One region of the Heyndrickxia sp. FSL K6-6286 genome, then DNA from elsewhere that is predicted to be linked to it. Evidence: riboswitches for the same ligand, from Rfam matches in the RefSeq annotation. Region 1 holds a riboswitch; each other region holds the start of a gene.
What was found. A riboswitch is a leader RNA that binds a small molecule or an ion and turns the genes downstream of it on or off. The one in region 1 is predicted to bind cobalamin.
Positions count from the first base shown of each region.

Region 2: it holds a riboswitch for cobalamin, as region 1 does, so the genes downstream of both, MHI39_RS11460 (ribonucleoside-diphosphate reductase subunit alpha) here and MHI39_RS21815 (ABC transporter substrate-binding protein) in region 1, are expected to answer to the same signal.
Region 3: it holds a riboswitch for cobalamin, as region 1 does, so the genes downstream of both, MHI39_RS01495 (hypothetical protein) here and MHI39_RS21815 (ABC transporter substrate-binding protein) in region 1, are expected to answer to the same signal.
Region 4: it holds a riboswitch for cobalamin, as region 1 does, so the genes downstream of both, MHI39_RS14925 (acyl-CoA thioesterase) here and MHI39_RS21815 (ABC transporter substrate-binding protein) in region 1, are expected to answer to the same signal.

Region 1 is NZ_CP152029.1:4,312,072-4,317,266, reverse strand. Features, by position in the region: gene MHI39_RS21825 (bifunctional 3-deoxy-7-phosphoheptulonate synthase/chorismate mutase) at 1-130, shown strand, start outside; gene MHI39_RS21820 (sodium-dependent transporter) at 226-1,575, shown strand; cobalamin riboswitch at 1,663-1,851, shown strand; gene MHI39_RS21815 (ABC transporter substrate-binding protein) at 2,090-3,058, shown strand; gene MHI39_RS21810 (cob(I)yrinic acid a,c-diamide adenosyltransferase) at 3,087-3,683, shown strand; gene MHI39_RS21805 (iron ABC transporter permease) at 3,787-4,836, shown strand; gene MHI39_RS21800 (adenosylcobinamide amidohydrolase) at 4,840-5,195, shown strand, end outside.
Region 2 is NZ_CP152029.1:2,266,798-2,271,992, forward strand. Features, by position in the region: gene MHI39_RS11460 (ribonucleoside-diphosphate reductase subunit alpha) at 1-2,094, opposite strand, end outside; cobalamin riboswitch at 2,265-2,450, opposite strand; gene MHI39_RS11465 (hypothetical protein) at 2,570-3,628, opposite strand; gene MHI39_RS11470 (hypothetical protein) at 4,008-4,133, shown strand; gene MHI39_RS11475 (response regulator transcription factor) at 4,173-4,853, shown strand; gene MHI39_RS11480 (HAMP domain-containing histidine kinase) at 4,850-5,195, shown strand, end outside.
Region 3 is NZ_CP152029.1:267,263-272,457, reverse strand. Features, by position in the region: gene MHI39_RS01505 (polysaccharide deacetylase family protein) at 1-163, shown strand, start outside; gene aspS (aspartate--tRNA(Asn) ligase) at 556-1,842, opposite strand; T-box leader at 1,902-2,116, opposite strand; cobalamin riboswitch at 2,226-2,419, shown strand; gene MHI39_RS01495 (hypothetical protein) at 2,649-3,194, shown strand; gene MHI39_RS01490 (ABC transporter substrate-binding protein) at 3,196-4,140, shown strand; gene MHI39_RS01485 (GNAT family N-acetyltransferase) at 4,429-4,941, opposite strand.
Region 4 is NZ_CP152029.1:2,940,913-2,946,107, reverse strand. Features, by position in the region: gene MHI39_RS14940 (LysR family transcriptional regulator) at 1-810, shown strand, start outside; gene MHI39_RS14935 (MFS transporter) at 864-2,075, shown strand; gene MHI39_RS14930 (MgtC/SapB family protein) at 2,316-2,987, shown strand; cobalamin riboswitch at 3,096-3,278, shown strand; gene MHI39_RS14925 (acyl-CoA thioesterase) at 3,524-3,961, shown strand; gene MHI39_RS14920 (thiol-disulfide oxidoreductase DCC family protein) at 4,040-4,432, opposite strand; gene MHI39_RS14915 (GbsR/MarR family transcriptional regulator) at 4,625-5,179, opposite strand.

The DNA.
Region 1 (5,195 bases):
AGACGCAGTCATGGCTGAGGTTCACCCTGATCCTGCTGTTGCTTTATCGGATTCCGCCCAGCAAATGGATATTCCGCAATTCCATACATTTATGGATGAATTAAAGGGGTTTAAAAACAAACTTGCTTAAAGCAAAATCGTAGCTGTCTATTAAGGGGTCTGACCCCTTAATGACAACTGCAAACGAGAATATAGGAAACATAGTTGTTTACATCTGAGAGGAGAATGAGAGTGAGTCAGCAAGAACAGTGGTCATCAAAGCTTGGCTTTATATTAGCTGCAGCAGGGTCAGCAATAGGTTTAGGAGCAATTTGGAAATTCCCTTATATCGCAGGTCAAAATGGGGGAGGAGCTTTCTTTCTAATTTTTATTCTATTTACATTATTACTAGGACTTCCATTGCTTTTAGCGGAATTCTCCATTGGTCGATTAACACAAGAAAATGCAGTGGATTCGTATCGAAAAATAGCACCAAAAGCGAAATGGCACTGGATAGGAATTTTAGGTATGATTGCGTGTTTTATTTTACTTTCTTTCTATAGTGTCATTGGTGGTTGGATCATTATTTATTTATACAAGGCGATTACCGGTCAGTTAAACGGTCTTTCATCTGATCAATATACACAAGTATTTGGGGACACAATTTCTGATCCAATTATTAGTTTAATCGTGCAATTATTATTTATTCTAATGACGATTGTTGTTGTTGCAAGAGGGGTTCAAAAAGGGATTGAACAAGCAAGTAAGATTATGATGCCTGCATTATTTATACTATTTATATTATTAGTTATTCGTTCAATTACCTTAGATGGAGCAATGGCTGGTATATCCTTTTTACTGCAACCGGACTTTTCAAAATTAACTTCAAAAACGATCTTGGAAGCCATGGGGCAATCATTCTTTACGTTAAGTGTAGGTGTTTCAGTAATGGTGACGTATAGTTCGTATTTACCGAAAAATCAAAGCTTACCCCGTTCAGCTTTTTCTATTGTAGTAATGAATTTAGTCATTGTACTTTTAGCTGGTTTAGCAATCTTTCCAGCAGTATTTGCTTTAGGATTGGAGCCGGGTGCAGGACCTGTACTGTTATTTAATGTACTTCCAACAGTCTTCAGTCAGTTACCGCTTGGAATGCTTTTCTTTATAGCATTTTTAATTTTATTCCTTTTTGCGGCATTAACATCAGCTTTTTCTATGCTTGAAATTATTGTGTCTGTGATCACTAAAAAGGATATAAAAGGACGTAAAAAATGGTCATGGATCATCGGAATTGCCATCTTTATTTTTGGTATTCCATCTGCCCTTTCATACGGAGCGTTAGGTGATGTTACTCTTTTAGGTAAAACATTTTTCGATTTAATGGATTATACCGTTAGTAATATTTTAATGCCGCTTGGTGCCCTTCTTATCGCTATTTTTGTACCACTTAAAGTGAAGAAATCCGTTCTTTACGAGGAATTAAAACAAGGGAGCGGTCTTAAAAGAGGACTGTTCGAAGCTTGGTATTTCCTCATACGTTTTGTTGCACCAATTTTAATTTTTGTTGTCATGTTAGATGTGCTGGGAGTTTGGTAGTGCTGTAAATCATTTATTAGCATAAAATTTTTCAGGATAGTCATCCATATATCTTTCCTGTATAATTGTTAATGGTTGAAAATTTAATATATTGCAACGAAAACAGGTACTTTCTTTGTGAAGGTTTAAAAGGGAAGTTTGGTGTAATTCCAACGCGGTCCCGCCACTGTAAATGGGAGCAAACTGTAATATCCACTTTATCCATTAAAGGATAAGGGAAGGTACAGGGAGCAATGATCATGAGCCAGGAGACCTGCCTGTTTTTTGAGTGCACCAGTTTGCCTACGAGGATAGGGGGGTGTTGACGAAAACGTTTTTTAGCGTGCATGATTTGCTATTATACCGTTTTACATATGACATCTCTTTTATTAGAGATGTTTTTTTTAGGTCTTTTTCATAAAAGATATGAACAAATGTATTGTTTTTTTCCTTCTACATTAATTATGGAGGATAAAGGATCTTTGTGAAAACGGCCATCTTTATGACTATTTTAAATGTAAAAAGGAGTTTACAAATGAAAAAGCTATTAAGATTTATACCTATTTTTTTACTAATTTTTATATTGGCTGCATGTGGTACACAGCAGGATAGTGAAAAGAAAGTAAGTGATAATAAGCAGGAGACTAAGCAACAAGACCAAGCTTTTCCCGTAACAATTACGGATGGAACCGATAAAGAAATTACTATTGATAAGAAGCCAGAGAAAATTGTTTCCCTTCTTCCAAGTAATACAGAAACAGCCTTTGCCCTTGGGTTAGATAAAGAAATTGTTGGTGTCTCGGATTTTGACAATTATCCCGAACAGGCGCAGTCAAAGGAAAAAGTTGGTGGACAAGAATTCAATGTTGAAAAAATAATTTCTTTAAAACCTGATATTGTTTTAGCTGATGCTTCACAGGCTCATAATTCTAAGGATGGATTAAAGCAATTAGAGGATTCAGGAATTAAGGTTATTGCCGTCAATAATGCAAGCTCATTTGCAGATACGTATAAAACGATTGAAATGATTGGTGCAGCAACTGGGACAAAGGAAAAAGCGGATGAAATTGTCGATGGAATGAAAGCAAAAGTTGAAGAAATTAAAGAAAAGGCGGCAGGAATTTCCAAGGAGGAGCAACCAAATGTATGGATGGAAATCTCTGCTCCACCAGATATTTATACAGCAGGTTCAGGTACCTTCATGAATGAAATGCTAGAAATGCTTGGCGCCAAAAATATTGCAGCTGCTGAAGAAGGATGGCCGAAATATTCGGAAGAAGCAGCAGTTAAAGCAAATCCGGATGTAATGATCATAACATATGGTTATTATGTAAAGGACGCAGTAGAACAAGCTTATAGCCGTAAAGGGTGGGAAGAAGTATCCGCCATTAAAAATAAACGAGTATATAGTGTCGATTCTGACAAAGTGTCAAGACCAGGTCCACGTCTTGTGGAAGGTTTAGAGGAAATGGCAAAGGCAATATATCCCGATACATTTAAATAAGTGGAGATAAGAGTGAGGAGGAAATGTTATGAGAATCTATACTAGAACAGGTGACAAGGGGCAAACAAGTATCATCGGTGGTAGAGTAGATAAAGATGATTTAAGGGTACAAGCTTATGGAACAGTGGATGAAGTGAATTGTTTTGTTGGACAAGCGATGGCTGAATTGGATCCCGATCTTTTTTCTGACGTACTTGATGATCTTGAAAAAATTCAACATGAATTATTTGATTGCGGAGGGGATCTAGCGACAAAATCAACTAAACGTCCTTATAAGCTTCAACAAGACATGATTGATTACCTTGAAGAGAAGATTGATGAGTATATCGCCAGTACACCTGAATTGGAACGCTTTATTTTACCTGGTGGGACAAAAGCGGCTGCTTCTATTCATATAGCAAGAACAGTTACAAGACGTGCTGAGCGTCTAGTTGTTAGTTTCTCAAAAGCTGAAGAAATTGTTCCTCCACTCGCTCAAATGTATTTGAATCGTTTGTCGGACTATTTTTTTGCTCTTGCAAGAGTAATTAATCACCGATCAGGAAAAAAAGATGTAGAATATATTCGAAGTGCCAAGGTTTTTCGTGACGGCAAAAGAAAAGAGAACAAAACAGAAGAAAATTGATTGATAGAAATAGGGGCTGTCTAAAGGCATAGGGGTCTGTCTCCTTTTTAGACAGTCCTTTTTCAAATGTACTAAAAGGAGTTGAAAGAGACTGCAGAAGCCAATTACTATTCGGTATCTACGGAAGAATAATTATTTTCCTTATCTATTTGGAGTGGTTTTTTTAAGTTTTTCTATTTTAATAGGCATTTCCATTGGTTCAGTAACGGTGCCAATGAAGGATATCATCCAAATCATCGGAGCGGCTATTTTCCACTTTCCATTAAGTGATAAAATAGATGCGATGAATACGAATATTGTTTTAGATATTCGACTGCCTCGTGTAATATTGGCTGGGCTAGTTGGTGCTTCATTATCGATTGCAGGTGCGGCATTTCAAGGGTTGCTTCGAAATCCTTTAGCAGACCCATATACTTTAGGGGTGTCGTCTGGAGCCTCTGTTGGAGCAGTTGCAACATTATTCTTTCATTTATCTATACCATTCATCGGAATACTTACATTGCCATTAATGAGCATAATTGGTTCATTTATTACGATATTTAGTGTTTTATTTTTTGCAAAAAAAATTGAGAGATCAATGAAAGTAGAAACAATTATATTAACTGGCATTATATTTAGTTCATTTTTTAGTTCGTTTATTTCCCTAATCATTGCTTTAACAGGCGATGAGTTAAGACAAATCATTGGTTGGCTACTTGGAAGTGTATCTATGCGAGGGTGGAGTTATGTATATATTATTATTCCATTCTTTCTCATAGGTTCAATATTATTATTAATGAATGTGAAAGAGCTTAATGCGATGTCATTAGGTGAAGAACGTGCCCAACATCTGGGGGTAAATGTTGAAAAGCGAAAGCTTCTTATTCTAATTGCTGGATCAATATTAACTGGTGCTGCCGTTTCAGTTTCAGGTGCGATTGGTTTTGTTGGATTAGTGATTCCTCATTTAATACGGATTATTCGTGGACCTAATCATAAAGGATTACTACCATTATCGCTACTCTTTGGAGCAGGGTTTTTAATTATAGCAGACTTAGTGTCACGAACGATTATTCAGCCATCAGAACTTCCAATTGGTGTGATTACCGCATTAATTGGTGCTCCTGTCTTTGCATGGATTTTAATGAATAGTAAACGAAGAAGAAGAGGGTAGAGTATGTTAACGATACGAAATGTAGCCGGAGGATATAATGGGCATAAAATAGTTAAGGACCTTAGTTTTCAGGTACATGAAGGTGAATTTTTTGGAATCCTAGGTCCGAATGGCAGTGGAAAAACAACGTTACTAAAAATGATTAGCGGGATATTACCTTTGATAGAAGGCTCGATACACTTAAAAGATCAGCTGCTTTCGACGTATCCTCCTAAAGAATTGGCAACCATAATCGCTGTTCTTCCTCAGCTCACAGGTGAATCCTTTTCTTATACTGTAGAAGAAGTTGTTGTTCTCGGACGTTACGCGCATCAAAAAGGTTTGTTTCAATCAATGAGTTCAGAAGATGAGAGAATCAT
Region 2 (5,195 bases), 2.0 Mb from region 1:
TCTTTGTCTGGCTTCATTTTGCCGGATACTCCAATGCTGATCTATGAAATAGGCGGATTTATAATACCAAGTTGTCTCTGCATTTAGATCCGGAGCGGTTACGGGGATTTTATAATCCTTTTTTTCCTCTGAATAAAACTTTTGAAAAATTGGATCAATGCTTGCTGAGCTTCCTGCTATTAATGATGTTGATGAGTTAGGAGCAACTGCCATTAGGTAGCCATTTCTTATCCCGAATTTTTGGATATCTTGGAATAATCGTAACCAGGGATGGGAGCTTTCAGAGTTGAAATATCCTCTAGCATCAAAATAAGAACCAGTTTCCCAATCCGATCCGTGGAACAGCTCATATGCGCCCTTTTCTTGTGCTAATAACATGCTAGCCTTAATCGTTAAAAAGGCAATTTTTTCATATAGTTTATCTGCATATTCAATTGCCTCTTCACTTTCCCACGAAATTTTCTCTAAAGCTAGTAAATGATGCCATCCAAATGTTCCTAATCCTATTGCACGATATTTTTTGTTCGTTAATTGTGCTTGTACGACAGGGATTGTATTTAAATCAATGACATTATCTAGCATCCGAACTTGAATTGGGATAAGTTTTTCAAGAACATCATCTTTCACTGCCTTAGCTAAATGAATAGATGATAAGTTGCATACAACAAAATCGCCTGGCTGTTTTTCAATCATGATTTTCCCATCCTCAGTGTATTGGCTGATCATCGTTGTAGGGCTTTGATTTTGCATAATTTCTGTACATAAATTACTAGAATAGATCATACCTTGATGCTTATTTGGATTTTTTCGATTCACTTCATCACGATAAAACATGAAGGGACCACCTGATTCAAGTTGGCTTTTCATAATTCTCTTCATCAATTCAATCGCGGGTATACTCGTTTTCGTCAGGGTAGGGTGGTTAACACATTCCCAGTACTTCTCTCTAAAGCTTCCTTTGCCTTTTTGTTCATCATAATAATCCTCTAGAGAAAAACCTAGGGTTTGTCTTACTTCATGTGGATCAAACAAATACCAATTTTCGCGAGCCTCCACTTGTTCCATAAACAAATCTGGAAGACAAACACCATGAAAGAGATCATGTGTACGTAATCGTTCGTCCCCGTTATTTAATTTAGAATCTAAAAAGGAAGTAATATCCTTATGCCATACATCTAAGTAAACACAAATAGCTCCTTTTCTTTGCCCTAATTGATCCACACTCACTGCAATATTATTTAATTGCTTCATCCAAGGAAGTACTCCAGAGGAAGCACCACTAAATCCTTTAATCGCACTGCCACGGCTACGAATTTTTCCTAAATAAACACCAATACCTCCACCATTTTTTGATAGATTAGCAATATCAGTATGACTATCAAAGATGGCTTGTAAACTATCATCAACAGTATCGATAAAACAGCTCGATAATTGCCCGTAATTTTTTCCTGCATTAGATAGTGTAGGTGTAGCGACGGTCATGTAAAGATTACTTAATGCCCAGTAAGCGTCTTTTACCAACTGAATACGATTCTCAATAGGTTCATTTTGCATTAAATACATCGCAATAATCATCCAACGTTCTTGAGGTAACTCAAACACTCTTTTTTTGTGGTCGGTTGCCAAATATCTGTCAGCTAAAGTACGTATACCAATATATGTAAAAAGTCCATCCCTTGTCGGATCAATAAAGGATTCAAACAAATGAATGTCATCCTCTGTATACTTGTTTAATAATTCTCTTGAATAAATACCATCTTTTGTAAGACGAACAATTAATTCTAGTAGGTTTCCATATTTATTTTTGAATAAGTATCCACGTGTTTGTGAAGCTTTGTAATATAGATGTTCCATAAATAGGTTAGAGGCATGATAAGTCCAATTAGGATTTTCTGCGTTTATGTTTGATAAACATTCTAGAATTATTTGATTTACCCATTCATCCTCGGGTAGCCATGGTTTTTGCTCAAATAAATTTTTACCAAACAACAAGAGCGACGTTAGATCTTCGTTTTTTGTATCAGAACCTTCTAATATTTGCATTATGTGATTCATCCATTCCGTCATTTCAGCACCCTTTGTTACTAGAGTCATTTTTTTCCCTCCAATAGATAATGTGACTTTTAATAAACTTGTCTAAAAAAAGCCATAAAAAAAGATCCGTCACAAGTAAGTTGAGCGGATCAAACGATAGGAAAAGATGTAAAAAAATAAAAGTAAAAAAACTCTCACTATCGTTTCATCTTCTCAATCCCCGAAGAAATTTGAAACTTTCAAGAAAAGGCAGGTCTCCTGACTTATGTGCAGCCTACTTAAGAACCTTCCCATATCTATTTAGATACAGTGGTTAGTCTTGTTCGTTCACAAATACAGTTGCGGGGACAGTTCCGGAGTCAAACCGGATTCCCTATTAAGTCCAGTAAATGGACACCTTCGCTTGAAATAATTCAATATTTAGTTGTGGAAAAATAGTATATAACTATATATTGTGTTTTATCATAGCATATTCGATGCTTTCATGACAATATATATCTATTAAATACTCAAATTCTAATAGAATCTCATAACACTATGATTCTATTTTGTTCTTTAATGTGTTTAAAAATAATAGAGGGTCATCAACACGTAAATGAATAGTATTTACTTTTTTTGTCATACCATACAAGTAAGATGCCTGAATTGGATCTTTTAAAATTATTTCTATTTGTGGCTTTTCCTTGATAAAGTCAGAAGGAGCTGCATCAAAAATAGAAGCTAGTTCCTGCTTAGAAAGAGGAGAGGAACGAGTGTACTCATTGACGGAAAGAATAAGTTTTAAAGGAATATCTATTTTCTTCATGATCCCTGTTTGAAGAATTAGGTTTTGATCCGATAACAAATAAGGGCATAATCTAACTGCTTGTATTTCGGCAAGTAACATGAATAAACCGTATATATTAATCACAAGAGCGATTATTGTTATGATTGGACTCCACTGATGTAATAAAAAGTGAAAGCCTATAGATTCAATAATTAGAGCATGAATGATCATGATATTTAATGCGATCGTACTTGTCTTTTTATGGTATGAAAAGGCCTTGAAGTGTATATGACTAGGTCTTTTTTTCCATGCAAACAAACTATAATAAAAAACGGAGATTTCTGAGATAAGAATAAATAGAAATTTTGAAGGCTTAAAATGGGTGAGAAAGGAATTTTCTAATCGATCCTTAAAAAAAGGAATCCGCTCATGTTTTGATTTGAATGTGTCTATAACTGAAGGTAGTCTTTTTAATAATAATGCTATTAAAATCAATTCAAAAATAATAAAAGTGCCTTCTACAGCAAATAAAATGTATTTTGCAGCGGATAGTGTTTGAAAATAAGTTGCGGGAATAATCAGCCATGCGGCAACATACCCTGCACCTATAATTGCAAAGAGATATTTAATGGAGAGGCGTCTTCTAATTATAAAAAAATATGCTAGTATGGGGATTGTAACAATAAAGTCTAAAAAGGAACCAATAGTGATCAGGGGTGTAATTGGTTGTGTAAATTCAACCCTATATAGTAAAAAATTCGCAAGCAATATCAAGGTAGCTAAAAGAACGAACCAAACCCAACTTTGATTATTTATTCGTAATGTCATTTTGCAAACCTCCTTGATTTGTTTACCTTAATTATACGTAATTTGTTATATTGACAACTTATAGAAAAATGTTAAAATATGAACGTTTTCTTAACAATTATTTATAGTGTATGATGAGAAAAATACATTTTCTCATGAATTTTTAATCTTTCTTTCATGAGTCTTTAGTATTTATTATGTACCATTGATTTTGCGTTAAAAGGACATTACATAGTTGTTACCCATTACTATGGTTAGTTCTTTTTATACTCATTATAAAGTTCTTTCTTTAATTCCGGCTAATATAGCCGGTTATTTTTTTTCTTTTTATTATCTTTTTCTCATCTGATTTTCATCTATGCTTTGTATGATATGTATATCTTAAAGGAGGCGCATCATTATGTGGATACGATTTATTCCCATCGTATTTTTTAGTGCAACAGCGATTATGTTATTTGCCTTTCAATCAGTTGAAATAGTCCATGCGGTAATGGATTTAATTTTTTCTAAAACTCGTATAAAATAAGAAGAGTAAGAAAACTTGTTAGATGAAGCAGGTGTTCAAATGAAAAGGATATTAATTATAGAAGATGAAAAGAATTTAGCAAGATTTATTGAACTCGAACTCAAATATGAAGGCTATGAGGTAAAGGTGGCTAATGATGGACGTGAAGGTTTGCAGTCGGCTCTACAAGAAGATTGGGATGTTGTTTTACTTGATTTAATGCTCCCTAGCTTAAATGGAATGGAAGTTTGTCGAAGATTACGTCAGGAGAAAGATACACCAATTATAATGATTACAGCACGTGATAGTGTGATAGATCGTGTTTCTGGCTTAGATCATGGAGCAGATGATTATATTGTCAAGCCCTTTGCCATTGAAGAATTATTAGCTCGATTACGTTCGATTTTTAGGAGAATTGAAATACATGATCCGAAAATCCAACTTACCTCTTATACTTTTCGTGATTTGTTTGTGGAGAAAGAAAGTCGTATCGTAAAGAAGAATGACAAAATTATCGATGTGACAAAAAGAGAATATGATTTGCTTTTGACCTTACTAGAGAATAAAAATATCGTGATGACGAGAGAAGTATTATTGAATAAAGTATGGGGCTATGAAACTGAAGTTGAAACGAATGTCGTAGACGTGTATATTCGTTATTTGCGAAATAAAATTGATAATCCTGGCGAAGAAAGTTATATTCAAACTGTGCGAGGAACAGGGTATGTGATGCGTGAATGAAGCGTATAAAAAATTGGTATCGAGGTCAATCCTTGAAGGTAAAATGGTCAATAGGAACAAGTGCGGCCATTTTTTTTGCATTTTTCTTTTTTAGTTTTATTCAATATCATGTAGTTAGTCAATGGATGCTTCATGAAGAAAAAAATAATATTTCCCAAGCATTGGATGAAATATCGATCTTTGTAAAACAGGGTGGTAATTTTGCAGATAACGAAGAAATAAAGAATCAAATCTATGAAAAAGATTTAACGATTCAGATTTTTGATGCGAAAGGAAATAAAGTAACTATTAAAAATCCAGAAGCACCAACATATGTGATTCCTTTTAGTCCTGTTAGTAATA
Region 3 (5,195 bases), 1.2 Mb from region 1:
GCATGTAAAACCGGGTGCAATTATTCTGCAGCACTCTGGAACCGGGACTGGTGGAGATTTATCTGGGACCGTAAAATCTTTACCGAAAATTATTGATGAGCTGAATAAAGAAAAATATCACTTGGTAACGATCCCTAAATTGCTTAATATACCAGCTAAATAATCAATTTTGTACTTTTTCGCTTTTATAGAACTAAAAATACGATGGAAATTGGAGGATAACTCCAATTTCCATCCTCAATGACTATTCAAAAAAATTGGTTTAGTCATTCTTTTCCACTTCATTGTTTTGCTTCTCTTGAGTAGCTAGCAAAGAGGACGTTTCAATTACCTCTTCTGTTTCTTGAACATCTCCTTCTTGTATACAAAAAGTCAACAAAACATTTAATAATGTGTAAGCACTCTAACGGTGAAATTAACTCAACAAATTTTCGAGTTTACCCCTATTATTCACATAAAAAAGGCTGCCATTTTTGGCAACCAACCTTTGGGAAAACTACATCCTTACATATTATTCCCTCCCTTACTACTGTTATTAAGACCATTGATTTTGCTCTAAGGTATAAGTCTCTCAATATCCCTAGGAAATGCTGTTGCCCCCCTAATATTTCCTACTCCTGTCATATTTGCTGTCAATCTCTCTAGTCCAATGGCGAATCCACCATGTGGAGGTACACCATATTTAAACATTTCAATATATGAGGCAAAATCATTTGGATTTAATCCTTTACTTGAGAATGACTGTAACAGCATTTCATAATCATGAATACGAAGCCCACCAGAAGTAATTTCTAAGCCTTTGTACAATAAATCATATGATTCTGTTAATCCTAAATCATTACTAGGCATCGTGTACATTGGACGTGTTTCACATGGATAATTGGTAATAAAGACAAATTCACTATTATATTTTTCTCTTACGTATTCACCTATTAATTGCTCTCCTTCGGAATCTAGGTCCCCTTCAGGAGATGCTTTTTGATATTGACTACTTAATATTTCCTGTGCTTCGTAAAGAGTTAAGCACGGAATCTCAGTTATACACGGAAGTTTAACATCAAGAATTTCTAACTCCCGTTTACATTGGTCATTTACACGTGAGATCATATATTTAAGTACATCTGTTTCCCATTCCATAATTTCTTTTACATCGTCAATAAATCCTATTTCAACATCAAGAGAAACATATTCATTTAAATGTCTTGATGAATGATGTGCCTCCGCTCGAAATACCTGCCCGATTTCAAAAACACGTTCGAAACCACTTGCTACCATCATTTGTTTATAAAATTGAGGTGATTGTGCTAAATGGGCGTTTTTCCCAAAATAATTTAGGCTAAATACATTTGCACCTCCTTCTGCACCCTGAGAGACAATTTTTGGTGTAAAAATTCGTGTAAATCCATGTGATGTAAAAAAATCGCCAAATGACTGTGATAATACACTTTGAATTTTAAAAATGGCTTGATTTTTTTCATGTCTTAAAGATAAGGTACGATGGTTAAGAAGATGATCCATTCCAGCTTTCAATTCCGATTGATTGATTTCAAATGGGATCTCCTTTTGACTTTTATTGATCACTCTAATATCTCTCACATGTATTTCTACGCCCAATTTTTGTTTCTTTGATTCAACAACGTCCCCGATGATCTCAACAATTGATTCATTTTCTACTTTGAAATTTAACCATTCTTTCTCCAAAATACATTGAATAATCCCGCCCCTATCCCGAAGTAACAGGAAGGTAACTTTTGATAAATAACGTTGTTTGTGAACCCAACCCGATAATTTTACCGTTTCACCAGCCTTATAAGGTGTTTCCGTCGTTACTATTCGAATCATTTTGACTTCCTCCTTTTCATTGATAAAGAATCAAATAAAAAAATTCGCCCCTATATAAACATAGGGACGAATTTTTTCCGTGGTACCACCCAGATTGCCTTTTTACCAGCCTCTCATTCCACATAACGAGTGGTACCGTCTGATTCTACTTTGCCTTTAAGCATTTCTTTCAGCACTTACGGATGTCACCATGATAACCTTGATGCGTTTTTCCACCAACCAAACGCTCTCTATAATCAAGGACTTATCATTTCCTTCCGATCATTGATTTCCATATTTTGATTGTAGAAGATTATATATTTACGAAAGGAAAATGTCAACCTATTCAGAGTATAAAAAAATGCTTCATTATTCACTCTCTTCATTGTACACTTGTAGTAAGTGAATACCTGCAGGGAATAGGTTGCTAAGATATTAGCATTAATAGGGAATTCGGTGTGATACCGAAGCTGTTTCCGCAACTGTAAGTGCCGATGAAATAAGAAGTAAACCACTGTTTGCAACATCGAAAACGGGAAGGTTCTTAAAGTAAATTGACGCACAAGCCAGGAGACCTGCCTATTCTTGAACGTAACATGCTCTTCGGAAGATAAGAGATTTTATGGCAGCTCGATTGGTTCTTCATATCGTTTAATAAAGGATCATTTTCCCGCCGGCCAAATTCTATCTGGGCGGTTTTTTTGTGTTCTATTTTACAAGTATATTGATATCCTCGTTATGAAACTATATAGATCGAAACCAGACGAATTTTTTCTGAAGTGTTATGAGGTAAGCATTTAAAATATTTAAGATTAGGAGAAAAAGACATGGTAAAAAAAGACTTACGTTATTTATGCTATCCCTTTATGCGCGAATCCGCTTCAACCGTTGATTTCGAAATTAGAACAGATTCATTAACAACGCGTATTGGACAAGCTGCTTCCTTAACAAAGGATATTCCTATTGTTTATGAAGATTTAATGTACTTGCTTCCAATGGCCTATCATCTAAATGGATCTGTACGCGGAAAGCTTGCCATTAGCGAGGAAGATTTAAATCGTCTAAGCAGCATGTATGATTTTTATGTTACGGAAACAGATGGTCGCATTGATCGATTTGTACTTCCACAAGGGACGGCTGCTGCATGTGCTCTACATGTATGTAGAAGTGAGGCAAAAAAGTCCGTTCGTGCTTTACATAAGGTAAGTCTTGAAAGAGAGGTTCCGGATATCTTATTCAATTATACGAATCTACTAGCTAATGTCCTATTTTACATGGCGGTCTATGTAAACAAGGATAAAGGTGTTGAAGAAATCCAATTTGTCAGTAAATCTTATCCAATAAGACCGATAAAAAAGAAAGTAGGGAAATAACTTGAAGAAATATCATTTGTTTCATTGGCTAACAGCTATCATGTTAATCATTTTCTTAGCAGGCTGCCAATCCAATCAGAGCAGCAATGAACCTAAAAAAGGGGATACACCTGAACAAGTAAAAGTGTATACCGTGAAGGATGATACGGGCAAAGAAGTTTCCTTCAAAAAAGCTCCTGAAACGGTCATTTCATTGCAGCCTAGTAATACTGAAATTCTTTTTGCCATTGGAGCTGGAGATAAAGTAATTGGCGCAACGGAATATGATAATTATCCAGAGCAAGCAAGTAAAATTGAACGTGTATCGGACTCTGTTACCATTAATACAGAAAAAATTATTGCACTAAAACCAGATATTGTCATTGCTTATACAATCGGAGATGAAAATGCCTTAAAACCAATTGAAGATGCAGGTATTCCTGTATTTGTCATACAATCTGCTTCTTCCTTTGAGGATGTTTATGGTGATATCCAACAAATTTCAGAAGTAATGGGTGTGAAAGAAAAAGGGGAAGAACTTATTACCAATATTCGCACTCATATAAATGATATCGAAAATAAATTAAAAAATATCGAAAAACCAAAACGCGTATATTTTGAAATAAGCCCATCTCCTGATATTTATTCAACAGGCAAAAACACATTCCAACAAGAAATCCTCCAAACAGCTGGTGTAGAGAATATCTTTGGGAATCAAGAAGGTTGGATCAAGGTTTCAGAAGAGACAGTCATCAAGCAGAATCCTGAAATCATTGCAACAACTGTCGATTATATCGAAGGCCCTGTAGCAGAAATCAAAGCTCGTAAAGGATGGGAAACCATAGAAGCGATTAATAAGGATAGAGTATACCAATTGGACTCGGATATCATGTCGCGCCCAGGCCCAAGAATTGCTGAAGCGGTTGAATTAGTTGCTAAAATGGCGTACCCAGAATATTTTAAATGAGACTAAAGCTGGAGTGTTGATCACTCCAGCTTTTAACTTTAGCTATAATCAATATAGTACTTTCAGAATTCATGAAAAGAACATCATAAAGATAACTAAGTTCGAATATCTCGACTTAGAGAATAGTAGTGAGCAAAACCGAATCTATCTAATATATTTCTCGGCACTACCTCTTTGCTGAATAAATTTCGATTTTGCAGGGAGAATAATTTTAAAAAAAATCTTTTACACAAGTAACAAACGATACGAAAACAGCCTAAAGGTAAAACGAATCCTAAAAAGCCTTTTTTAATTTAGCTCTTTTATAAATAGTTTTAATGGATCAGCATCCTGGGATAATTTCGTTAATAAGTCAAATTGAAATCCTAATTTTAATAAAAGATTTTCTGATGCATGATTATCGGTAGTTGTAATGGCTGCGAGCCTACTTATATTTAATTCGGTTTTTGCATAGATCATGACTGCCCGAGCTGATTCATATCCATACCCTTTACCTGTAAAGTCTTTCAGAAAAGCAAAACCCAAATCAACATCCTCTAATCCATTTCTCTTAACCAAGCCACACATACCAATAGGTATTCCATCTTCTTTTAAAGTCACTAAATACAAACCAAATCCCAACTCGTTATACATTTTTATAAGGCTTTGCTCGATATACTTTTTTGCATCCTCAATGGTTTTAATCCCTTTGTCACCGATATATTTGATCCAATCAGGCTCATTAAGGAGATTTAAAATAAACTCAGCATCATCTTCTGTAAATCTTCGAAGTAATAATCTTTCTGTTTCGATCATCATTATCACCTTTTCTTCGAAAAAATTTAATTTATGAGTATTAGATATTTATGTTTGGTTCTATCGTTGTAACACATTCTTAGGAACTAAATATTGATAAGACAAAATAAGCATACTATAAGTGCATAGACCATCTATCAATGATCATAGTATATAACGATTTTGTATGTCTGAACATTGTAAAGCTACATAGCTGACTAAGAAAAAACGTTTATTCTTTCATTGTATTGATGAAGAAATATAATACCCCAAACCTTTTC
Region 4 (5,195 bases), 1.4 Mb from region 1:
CTTTCAGTTTCCCAACCCGCCCTTAGTCGATCTATTGCTAAGCTGGAAGAGGAGCTAGGCGTGCAACTTTTTGATAGAAAAGGAAGAAATATTAGTTTAAATCAATATGGAAAAATGTTTCTCCAGCGGGTAGAACGTTCGATAAAAGAAATTGAAATGGGGGTACAAGAAATTCAGGATTGTATTCATCCTGATCGTGGAACTATTTCATTATCCTTTTTACACTCGCTAGGCGTGAGTTTTGTACCTAAATTGGTGAGCTCATTTCAACGGGAATATCCGAATGTAAAGTTCCGATTAAATCAGGCATCATCACAGCATGTATTAGAACAATTAGACGGTGGTGAAACTGAGGTTGCTCTTGTTTCTTTTGACCAAGATCAGCCAGGGATTATTCGTCAGCCATTATTAAGGGAAGAACTATATTTAATCGTTTCCATTCATCATCCCTTAGCAAAATTAGATGAAATTGATTTACATTTGATTAAAGATGAGCCATTCATTGCTTTTAAAAATGGATATGGCTTACGAACCATTACCGACCAGCTTTGTAAGGAAGCTGATTTTATTCCACAAGTAGTATTTGAAGGGGATGAGATTGGAACGGTAGCAGGTTTAGTTGCCGCTAAATTAGGAGTTTCATTAGTGCCGGACTTAACAATCTTAGATAAATCAAAGGTTAAGCTAATTCGAATTAAACATCCCATCTGCGAAAGGACAATCGGTATTGCTTGGAAAGATGGGCGCTATATATCTCCTGTTACAAAAAGGTTCATTGAGTATGTAAAGAATAAAGTTATGATGGATTAAATATTTCATAACCTAAAAAAGACATTGTTAGATATAAAGGAGTAAGACGCATCATGAGTTATATAAAACGTGGAACAAAAAGTTTTCGAATGGCCAATTTAGCTTTGTTTGCTGGAGGGTTTAATACATTTGCGATCCTTTGGAGTACACAGCCATTACTTCCTGAAATAGCAAATGAGTTCCACATTTCACCTGCGGTTTCTAGCCTAACTTTATCATCTACTACGATAGCATTAGCAATAAGTATGCTAGTAGTTGGCTCATTATCAGAAGTGTTCGGAAGAAAATCGGTCATGACCATCTCCCTAATAGCATCATCTATTTTAGCTATAATTACAGCATTAAGTCCAAACTTTCAATTATTACTTCTTTGTAGAATCTTACAGGGAATAGTTCTTGCGGGGTTGCCTGCCATCGCAATGGCGTATTTAGGGGAGGAAATCGACCCTAAGAGCTTAGGAATGGCAATGGGATTATACATTAGTGGAAACTCGATCGGTGGTATGGGAGGACGAATTATTAGTGGAGCATTGACCGATTATTTTAATTGGCATATTGCCCTTATTGGTATTGGAATTATTAGTTTAATTGCAAGTTTATTATTCTGGTTTACGTTACCAAAATCAACTCATTTCCAGCCGCGAAAATTTGATGTGGTTAAATTAGGAAAATCTTTATTCAGTCAATTCAATGAGCCAGGATTAATCTATTTATTCGGGACTGGATTTTTATTAATGGGAAGCTTTGTTTCACTTTATAATTATATTGGCTTTCAATTAATTGCTCCTCCGTATTCATTAAGTCAGACAATCGTCGGTTTTATTTTTATTGTATATATTGTTGGAACGTTTAGTTCGACATGGATGGGAATGCTTGCTGATCAGCATGGTAGACGTAAGATTTTGCAATTATCTTTATTGATTTTGCTAATCGGAGCATGTATCACGTTAAATACAAATCTTTGGTTAAAAATTATTGGAATAGCCGTTTTTACCTTTGGATTTTTTGCAGGACATTCCATTGCAAGTGGCTGGGTTGGCAAATTATCGACACATGATAAAGCACAAGCCTCGTCACTTTATTTATTCTTTTACTATATAGGTTCAAGTATAGGTGGTACGGTGGGAGGTATGTTCTATAGTGATTTTGGTTGGATTGGTGTAATAGTAATGATTATAGTCTTTACAATTATTGCAATAGGATTATCTGTGCGTTTAGGAACGATTGCCAAAAGAAAATTGCAACTTTCATCGCATAAGTTATAAATTAAATGCAGGATTTCTATTTTAAGAGCTTGCAACTAAGTTCGAGTGTATATTTTTATACACTCGTTTTTTTATTTTTTAAGTAGGATAAACTAATAAAACATATATAAATAGATGTAACTTAGTTTTGCTAGTGAGATTGAAACCTAATCAAACCTTTAGAAAGGAAAAATGAATCTATGTTAGATTTGTAATAGCATAATCATCAAAGCCATAAATTAATGGGGAAAGGGGTCATATATAATGATAGAGCTTGAATTAATTGCAAGACTTGTAATTGCGGGGATATTGGGAGCACTTGTCGGATTTGAAAGAGAAAAGCGTTATAAAGAAGCAGGATTACGTACCCATTTCCTTGTGGCCGTCGGAAGTGCATTAGCAATGATCGTTTCAAAATATGCATTTTTTGATGTTGTAAATAGTGGAACAATTGAATTAGACCCAAGCCGAATTGCGGCAGGAGTCATCAGTGGAGTTGGTTTCTTAGGTGCAGGTACCATTCTTATACAACGTCAATCCGTTCATGGGTTAACAACTGCAGCTGGACTTTGGTCAACAGCTGGAATTGGATTAGCGATAGGTGCAGGCATGTATATTGTAAGTATTTTTGGAACGCTCTTAGTATTAATTGCTTTAGAAATTTTAAGTAGATTATTTCAACCAGTTTTTCCGAAGTTTCATAAATTAACGATTCATGTTCGAACAAATGAAGCGATTTCTGCGGCACTCACTATTTTATCCGAAAATCATTTAGATGTGAAATCGTACCAGGTAAAAGTAACGTCAGTTGATAATCATCCACTTTTTGTCGTGGATTTACAATTAAAATCAAAGAAGTTGAAGAAAAAGGAGACTGAAATATTAAAAATGTTGCAAACGATTCCTGAACTGGAAAGTATAAAATTTGATTAAGCAACAGAAAGAGAACAAATCGTTCAATATTTTTCACTTAATCTTTAAAATTATAAATTGTAAGTCAATTCATAATATATTATGATAATTCTATACTACTATAGTGAAATATTTGCCGATAAATATGGTGTTTGCCAAAAATTAAAAGGGAATCTGGTGAAATTCCAGAACTGTACCCGCAACTGTAAGTGTTGACGAAATAAGGATAACCACTGTCCAATTTTGGATGGGAAGGACTTAAAGTAGAATGATACACGAGTCAGGAGACCTGCCATATTTATAGCGACTTATTTTCCTCGGGAGTTGGGAAGATTCGTACACATTGGTAGATTAATAGACAATTAATGATTTGGTCTGTTCTGCTATCAGCGTATTTTTAGGACTGGCTAACAATATGTGATTTACCATTTAAGATAGGTAAAACATCTATTTTATGTTAGGGGAATCTGTCTTAAGAAAAATGGTCAGTACCTTTAATTTTAATTTCTTCTCTCCTGTACTTCATAGTGGTAAATATACATGAAAGTGGAGAAATGATGGAGAAAACAATTTCTGTAAATGTATCAAGAACCTATCAAACTAAACTAGTATTACCTCCAGATACGAACCATATGGAAACTATTTTTGGAGGAACCATCTTATCGTATATTGATGAAATTGCTGCTATTTCAGCAATGAAGCACTCTCGAAAAGTCGTAGTAACTGCGTCAATCGATGCTGTTCATTTTGTTTCCTCTGCAAAAGTTGGCGACATTTTGACTTTAGAGGCATTTGTCCTTTCAACTGGGAGGACATCAATGAAGGTTTATGTAAAGGTCGAGTGTGAGAATTTAGAGGAGGAAGAAAAACGATTAACAACTACATCCACCTTAACAATGGTAGCACTTGATGAATACGGAAAACCGACACCAGTGCCAAAAGTTATGCTGGAAGCTGATTGGGAAAAAGAGTTATTACTCAAAAAACAGCCTTAAAATATTTGTATAAAAAATGGAGTCGTTCTTTACATTTATATGACGACTCCATTTTATTTTTATCATAATGATAGGTTACTATAATAAGAATCTTTCCTGATCTTCCTTTGATGGGATCATACAGCTATCCCTTTTACCAAACCAGCGATAACGATTTTTCGCGATAATATCGTAGATCAAATTTCTTATTGGTAGTGGGATAATTCGAAAAGCATATCCCCATTTCCATAATCCATTAAGACTTCGGCAAACTCGTAATGCCGCTTCCGATTTTGTGTACAATTTGCCACCCTCAATAAGTACAAAGCTGTCAATTAAGCTGTTTACTCTATACTCCATTAATAATTTTTCCCCAACTTCGCTTTGAAGAGAAGCAAATTTAAAATATTTATTTTGGTCCCTTTTTATAATAAATTGTACGCTTCCATTACAAAAATTACATACTCCATCAAATAGTATAATTCCAGTCAATTGGTCACCTTCTTTTATAGGATGAAAGGAAATAATGAGAGTGAAAAATTTTATAACGTTTATATTTATTTTAACTTAGAAAAAAGCTTAATAAAAAGCAGTAGATTTTTACATGAAAACTACTGCTTGAAATATTTTCTATGTTTTATTTCAATATAAAAAGGGTATATTACCACGGAGCTTATATGTTAATTATTTTCCTCTCCATTCAGTGGTTTTCGGCACATGCTCGAATATTTCACCACTTTCAAAAAAGTCAACTAAACGAGTAAGCCATTGATAATAATCCGACCAAATTTTCATTTCCTTTAATAATTCATTGATTTGATCTTCTGCTTCCTGTGATAATTCTTCATTATCTTTTAACATCAGCAGCTCACGTGTTAATTTTTTTTCAAAAATTTTATTGCGGTTAATCGTTTTTCTCCAATTTGAGGTGAAAATTGAAATAAAGGTTTCGTAATAATCTGTTTCTACATCATAAATATCTTTACGAACCCCTTTTTCAAAAACTTTTTCAGCAATATTAATATCTAGCATCTCTCTAACAACTTGACTCATTCTTGTTTTACTCATTCCAGTTGCAGTGGATAGCTCATCTAATGTCATTGGTTTTCTATTCATATAAATAATACCAAGAATACGACCGACTGTAGGGGAAACTCCATACGTCTTCATATTATCAGCAATTTTTTCAATATATTGTTCCTTAGCTTGATCAATGACTCGCAAGTGCTTTTCTTCCATAGGTAGTTTGCTCCTT